Regions from separate parts of the Priestia sp. Y58 genome, predicted to be linked through region 2. Evidence: riboswitches for the same ligand, from Rfam matches in the RefSeq annotation. Region 2 holds a riboswitch; the other holds the start of a gene.

Region 1 (3,416 bases), on a different contig from region 2:
ATCCAAACAGTCGCAAAGAATACATTCAACAGTTTTTCCGTACGTTGAGTCCCGAAGTTGAATACCATCACATGTACACAAAAGTGATGCTTCAAAAAGAAAGAAATATTCCTCTTATTATTCGTGAATTGATTCAATGCGGCATCGACATTTATCAAGTTCACGTCGAAGAACCTTCTTTAGAAGAAATCTTTTTGCAAAAAAATATTGTGGATCACTCACAGGTGAGTTAATGAGCGACAGTCTGTTGATTTACTACTCAGCCTGACTACATTATCTATAAATACCAGTTAGGAAGCTTCTGACAAAAACATGTTCATTTTCCCAAGAAACTGATAAGATAGCTAATGACATTTAAAAATAAGAAAGGATTTCGATTATGTTATCAGCTATTAATTCAGTAGACTATACCATTTTCCATGCGGTGAATCAGTACGCCTCGCATGTGAAGTTTGTAGATTCGCTGATGGTATTCTTTGCAGATTATGCCCAGTATGTACTTATTGTTTTACTCGGCTTGTTTTTACTTATTAATAAAAACGGCAGCCGTGTTGTAGCATTTCAAGCTTTATGTGCTTGTGCCACAGGAGTCATTATCAATAAAGTGATTAGTTTATTTGCTTATCGAGATCGTCCGTTTATCTCTCACCACGTGAATCAGCTTATTGATCACGCCGCAAATTCTTCATTTCCAAGCGATCATGCTACATCTGCATTAGTTATCACTTTTACCATTTGGCTGCATTTCAAACGTTCAGGGCGCATGTGGGTTGTCATGGGCGTACTCATTGCCTTTTCACGCGTATGGGTTGGCGTTCATTATCCATTTGATGTGTTAACAGGAGCCGTTTTAGGCTGCGTGCTGGCGCTGTTTATTCATTATGTTATTTTTAATACGAAACTGATGAGGGCTATTACCAACTTGTCTATTTTTCGAAAATCAGCTTATGACGAACAGTCTCAATATTATTAAGAAAAAGTCGCAAATACGCGGCTTTTTTTATTGGGAAATTTTTAATGTATTTAATACTTGTTTTTTAAAATTAAATTGTGTACAATTAAATTACAGAAACGATAAATAAAAATTTTTAATAAAGTTAATGAAAAAGAGGAGAGGTTTATACATGAAAGCTTTATATGAAACAACAGTCGTTAACACAGGTGGAAGAACAGGAGAAGTTCACTCTTTAGATAACATCTTTAACTTAGACGTTGCAACACCTCCAGCGCTTGGTGGAGAAGCAACAACAGCAACAAACCCAGAGCAGCTATTTGCAGCTGGATACAGTGCTTGTTTCAACAGCGCGTTAGAATTTATGTTGAAAAAACATAACGTAGAAATCAAAAGCAGTGAAGTAAAAGCTACTGTTCAGCTGCTTCCTGATAAAGCTGATCAAGGAGTGAAAATTAGAGTAGCGCTTGAAGCTCATATCGAAGGCTTAGATTTAGAAACAGCTAAAAAATATGTAGACCTAGCCCATTCATACTGCCCGTATTCAAAAGCAATCAGCGGCAACGTAGACGTAACGGTAGAAGTAGTTTAATTGCTTTAAAAAGCCCTGCTAAGCATGTAAAGCTTAGCAGGGCTTTTTTATTTGAATTTTCTCTATTCATTTGTAAGAAGTACTAGTATAATGAGGAAGAAAATGAATCATTCGCACAGTTTAGGTGCTCTTACATAGCGTAAGAGGTAACAGGGAATCGAGTGCAAATCTCGAGCGGTCCAGCCACTGTAAGCAGGGAGTTTTCTATCTTATCGTCACTCAAAACGGGGAAGGCGGTAGAAAATGATGATCTCAAGCCAGGAGACCTACCTATTCTGTACACTTGACTCTTCTAGGAAAGAGGCGGTGTATCAAGGTACGCAGTGAGCAATTGCTGTTTATTTTCATATGCCGACACATCCTCAATTTCTATAGAATTGAGGCTTTTTTACGTTTTATTTTAAAAAAAGGAGTGTAGGAAATGGAAGGTTTATCAGTTTTTTTACTTGTCTTTTTATTAGGAATCAGGCACGGATTGGATGCAGATCACTTAGCTTTTATTGACGGCCAGACTCGATATAATTGGCGAATGGGCAGCCGTTTTGCCCCTTGGGTCGGAACGCTGTTTTCACTAGGTCACGGAGGAATGGTGGCCGTCACGGCCGGAGTGCTGGGCGTGGTGATGAAAAATTTTACGTTTCCATCATATTTCGATCATTTTGCATCTTGGGTATCTATTATCTCTCTATTTCTGATTGGGACATTAAACACATATCATTTGCTTCGAACTAAAAATAAAGAAGAAGATTTTCAGCTGAGCGGATTAAAAGGGAAGTTTATTCCGAAAATCGCAAAAGGAACAACGAATCCTTTTTTAATTATTCTTGTAGGGGCATTGTTCGCTTTAGCAGCCGAAACGGTCAGTCAAACGGCGGTGTGGTCTCTAGCTGTAGGGAACGCAGGCAAGTATACGCCGCTTTTGTTGGGACTAGTATTTATGTTTGGTATGATGCTTACAGATACAATCGATTCGATGATTGTACATAAAATGGTGAATGAATCGAGCAAATTTGGACAATCTGCTTCCCGCTTGATGGGCTGGGTTATTGTTGTCCTCGCGTATGGTGTGTCGTTCTATTTAGCATTCACTTTCTTTAACCCATGGGCCGAAGTAAACTTTGAAATGGTTGGCGTTATTCTGTTTATTTTTTTAGTGTCTATGTTTGTTTTTGTGAGTGTGAAGTCAAAAGGGAAAAATATTAAAATAAATGTCAATTAGTCAAACGAAAGCTTTAATCTGTTGAAGATTGAAGCTTTTTTGTATGAATTTGTTGAAGTTTATGGCTATTTTCAGTCGGTTATGAATAAGTTAAAGTATTATCTGTATTTAAAGGATGGAAAATTGTCTGAAAACCATTATAATTAAGGATAATTTAAGGTCGTTATGTGAAACGTAGAACATAGTTATACGTACGATAAATAAAAGCATTTAATGCAAGCAGCAGGGGTTGTTTGGAGGAGGAATTGATTTGAGTCAGGTAATGGTAGAACAAAGCGTATTTAGTTATTTAAAAGAACATGAACAAGAGATGCTTGAAGATTTAGTTGGATTTGTGAAAAAAGAATCACCGTCCTACAGTAAAGAGTTAGTAGATCAGTGTGGAATGTATTTAACGCAGCTGTTTCAAAAGCGTTTAGGGGTAGGGTACGAAATTATAGAAGAAAAAGAAGTAGGAAACCACTTGAAATTTACGATTGGAGAAGGAGAAAAGCAGCTTTTAATCATCGGTCACTTTGACACGGTATGGGAAAAGGGAAGGCTGAGTCTAAGAACAGAGGGAAACAAGCTGTACGGTCCGGGAATTTTAGACATGAAAGGCGGCATTGTGCAATCTATATGGGCGATTAAAGCGATTCAAGAGCTTGGTTTAT
Region 2 (3,416 bases):
TGGACACTGCCATTTCCTTCTTGGGAAGCGCTAGTAAACGTATGTTCAGTGGCACTTATTCTGTCTTATGCGATTGCGCCAATTTCAGCTGCTGCATTCAGAGTAAATGCAAAAGACCTTAAAAAACCTTTTAAATTAAAAGGCATGAGCGTTATTGCTCCTGTTTCATTTATTTTCTGTTCATACATCGTATATTGGTCAGGATGGACGACAATTTCTTGGCTGCTAGGATCACAGCTTCTAATGGTTATTATCTACGTAGCATTTAAGAAATATGTACCAACTGACGTTGTAAAATTTGCACAGCAGCTTAAATCTGCATGGTGGCTAGTTACTTATTATATTATTATGCTTGTTATCTCTTATCTAGGTTCATTTGGTGGAGGACAAGGTGTGCTAAGCAACCCGCTTGACTTAATTTTAATTGCTCTTGTTTCACTCGGTATTTTCTACTGGGCGAAATACACAGGTTTACCAAAAGCAGTTATCGATACAGATGATTAATAAAAAACACGGCATGAATTCATGCCGTGTTTTTTATTTGTAGAGGTACTTACTCTATTTATTTATCAAACAGCCATGTTTTTAATATAGCAGCATACTCACGAAAGTAGGCTTGAAGTTTAATTGAATTTGGTGTCTTTGCGCCTAAAGGATAAACGTCAAAGCCTTGACGTTTGGCAATAATAGAGGCGCGAAATAAATGAAAATCACTGCTAACAAGCACGACTTTTTTGTGTTGAATATCAACTTTCTTTTTAGTGAAAGTGAAATTCTCAAAAGTAGACGTTGACTGGTCCTCCTTTATAATTCGGTCCTTTTCAATTCCTTCTTTCCGTAGAAAACGGTAGGCTGCTTCTGCTTCAGAAATTTCTTCATCGGATCCTTTTCCGCCCGTTACGATAACTTTTGTCTGTTTATGAGTCTTTAAATAAAATAAAGCCGTTTTTGCTCGTTCTTTTAAACTGGGAGACATTTGATCTCCGTCTACTTTAGAACCTAAAACGAGCACATAATCTGCGTTTTGTGGAACAGGCTGATGAGCGGTTTGATACATACAAAAAGATATGATTGCTATGTAAAGAATAAGCAAACTAATAAAGATATAAATGATTTTTTTCTGCAACTGTGAGCACCTTCCTAGCTATTTCATAAGATGTTTGGAAAATAATTGTTATTATAGCATACGAGATCCAAATAAGTATAAACACAGTAATATATAATAATAGAAGAAAATCGTTATTGTGAATGGTTATAAAATTCGTTACAATAAAGAATAAATGATTTTAAAAGTGCCTCTAAGGAGGATAATAGGGAAATCGGTGAAAATCCGGTGCAGCCCCCGCTACTGTAAATGTGGATGAACCTGCAAAGACCCACTAGTCAAACTAGGAAGGGTGCAGAAGTAAAATGAAGCATAAGCCAGGAGACCTGCTTTTAAAAACCCCTTATTTTTCGGTGGGAGAAATAAGTCAAGACAATGTGTTAATGAGCGCATGACCAAACCTTGACTTTTACAGTTAAGGTTTTTTTATGTGGTAGGGAGTGAAAAAAGTGAAAAAAGGAAAACCGCTTATGATTCAAGGAACGCACTCAGACGCTGGAAAAAGCATGATTGCTACAGCATTTTGCCGTATTTTTAAAGAAGACGGCTATCAAACTGCACCGTTTAAATCGCAAAATATGGCGCTTAATTCATACATTACAATGGATGGAAAAGAAATTGGCAGAGCGCAAGGAATTCAAGCAGAAGCTGCTGGAGTAGAAGCAACAACCAATATGAACCCTATTTTAATTAAACCAACTCGTGATCATGAATCTCAAATTGTTGTTCACGGAAAACCGCTACGTAATATGTTTGCTTTTCAGTATCGGCAAGAATTTTTTAATGAAGGTTTGAACGTTATCACGGAAGCTTATAAAGAGCTTGCCAATCATTATGATCGAATTGTGATTGAAGGCGCTGGAAGTCCTGCTGAAGTCAACTTGAACGATCGGGAACTCGTAAATATGCGCGTTGCAAAAATAGCAGAAGCGCCTGTTGTGTTAGTAGGAGATATTGATAAAGGTGGCGTTTTCGCGAGCCTAGTGGGTACTCTTCAATTGCTTCCAGATGAACACAAGTCTAGAGTTATCGGGGTGTTAATTAATAAATTCCGAGGAGATTTAGAACTTTTAAAACCAGGCTTGAAGTGGTTTGAAGAATACACGGGTGTTCCGGTTCTAGGAGTTATTCCTTATATGAACAATGTGGAAATTGATGCGGAAGATTCGTTATCACTTAGAAATTACTCAACGCTTGTGAATCCGTTAAAAGAAATTGATATTGCCGTTATCTCGTACCCGCGCATCTCAAATTTTACAGACATCGATCCTTTAAGCTTAGAAGAAGACTGTCACGTGAGGCTTGTAACCAAGCCGTCGCAATTAGGTACGCCTGATTTAATTGTTTTGCCAGGAAGCAAAAATACGATTGAAGATGCGCAGTTTTTACAAGAAAGCGGCCTGGCTCTAGCCATTAATCAAGTCTTAAACACAACGAACGTTCACGTCATTGGCATCTGCGGAGGATATCAAATGCTAGGAGAGACAATTACAGACCCTGATGCAGTAGAATCTCGGATTGAATCTATTAAAGGGCTGGGTTTGCTTCCAGTGGAAACCGTTATGACAACCAGCAAAAAAACAGAAAGAGTTTCTGGATATGTTCAGTTAGAGAGTGAGAAGGTTTCGATTGAAGGCTATGAAATTCATATGGGAAAGACGGTTTCTAAAAGCATGACGAAAGCCTTTGCGGTGGTAGATGATCAAAAAGAAGGAACGGTTAAAGACAACATCATTGGCACGTATGTTCATGATGTGTTTCATAACGATGCTTTGCGCAGAGCTTTGCTTAATCAAATTCGTAAACATAAAAAATTGCCGCCTATTACGGATACATTCAACAGTCGCCTGCAAAAAGAGGAGTCTTTTTCAAAAGCAGCAGCATATGTGAGAGAAGCTATAGATATGGAAAAGCTGTATCATTTAATAGACAACTATAAAAGCCCGGAGCAAGCACAAAAAGTGTAGCTTGTAGAGGTTTTCGCTTGTTTTTTCACCGAGAACTTTAGTACGCTATTCTACGTTGCCTAGTTCAACAGTCTAGCACTCGTAACAAATAAAAGATGATTGTTTCCAATACTATGTAGGATGGAAACATGGTTTATGGACAGGAAAATGAATGGTTAATGTAATGTAAAACATCACGCCTCGTTTCCTAGAGGAGCTGAAAGTATTGATTTTTAAACGTATTTTTTTAAACAAAGCATCTATTTTATACATAGTCAGTTTATTTATTGTATGTACTTCGGTGATTATGGGAGTATTTATTGGTACAGTTTCGTTAACCGTAGGAGATACAATCAAAATTATTA

What was found. Region 2 has a riboswitch for cobalamin ahead of MMB68_RS06930 (cobyric acid synthase). Riboswitches for the same ligand answer to the same signal wherever they lie in the genome.
Region 1: it holds a riboswitch for cobalamin, as region 2 does, so the genes downstream of both, MMB68_RS22630 (HoxN/HupN/NixA family nickel/cobalt transporter) here and MMB68_RS06930 (cobyric acid synthase) in region 2, are expected to answer to the same signal.

What each region holds. Positions count from the first base shown of each region.
Region 1 is NZ_JAKWFL010000009.1:92,197-95,612, reverse strand. It holds gene MMB68_RS22645 (ABC transporter ATP-binding protein) at 1-233, shown strand, start outside; gene MMB68_RS22640 (undecaprenyl-diphosphatase) at 380-973, shown strand; gene MMB68_RS22635 (organic hydroperoxide resistance protein) at 1,125-1,544, shown strand; cobalamin riboswitch at 1,650-1,832, shown strand; gene MMB68_RS22630 (HoxN/HupN/NixA family nickel/cobalt transporter) at 1,966-2,763, shown strand; gene MMB68_RS22625 (M20 family metallopeptidase) at 2,993-3,416, shown strand, end outside.
Region 2 is NZ_JAKWFL010000002.1:228,784-232,199, reverse strand. It holds gene MMB68_RS06940 (APC family permease) at 1-504, shown strand, start outside; gene MMB68_RS06935 (YdcF family protein) at 563-1,126, opposite strand; cobalamin riboswitch at 1,274-1,453, shown strand; gene MMB68_RS06930 (cobyric acid synthase) at 1,546-3,072, shown strand; gene MMB68_RS06925 (FecCD family ABC transporter permease) at 3,278-3,416, shown strand, end outside.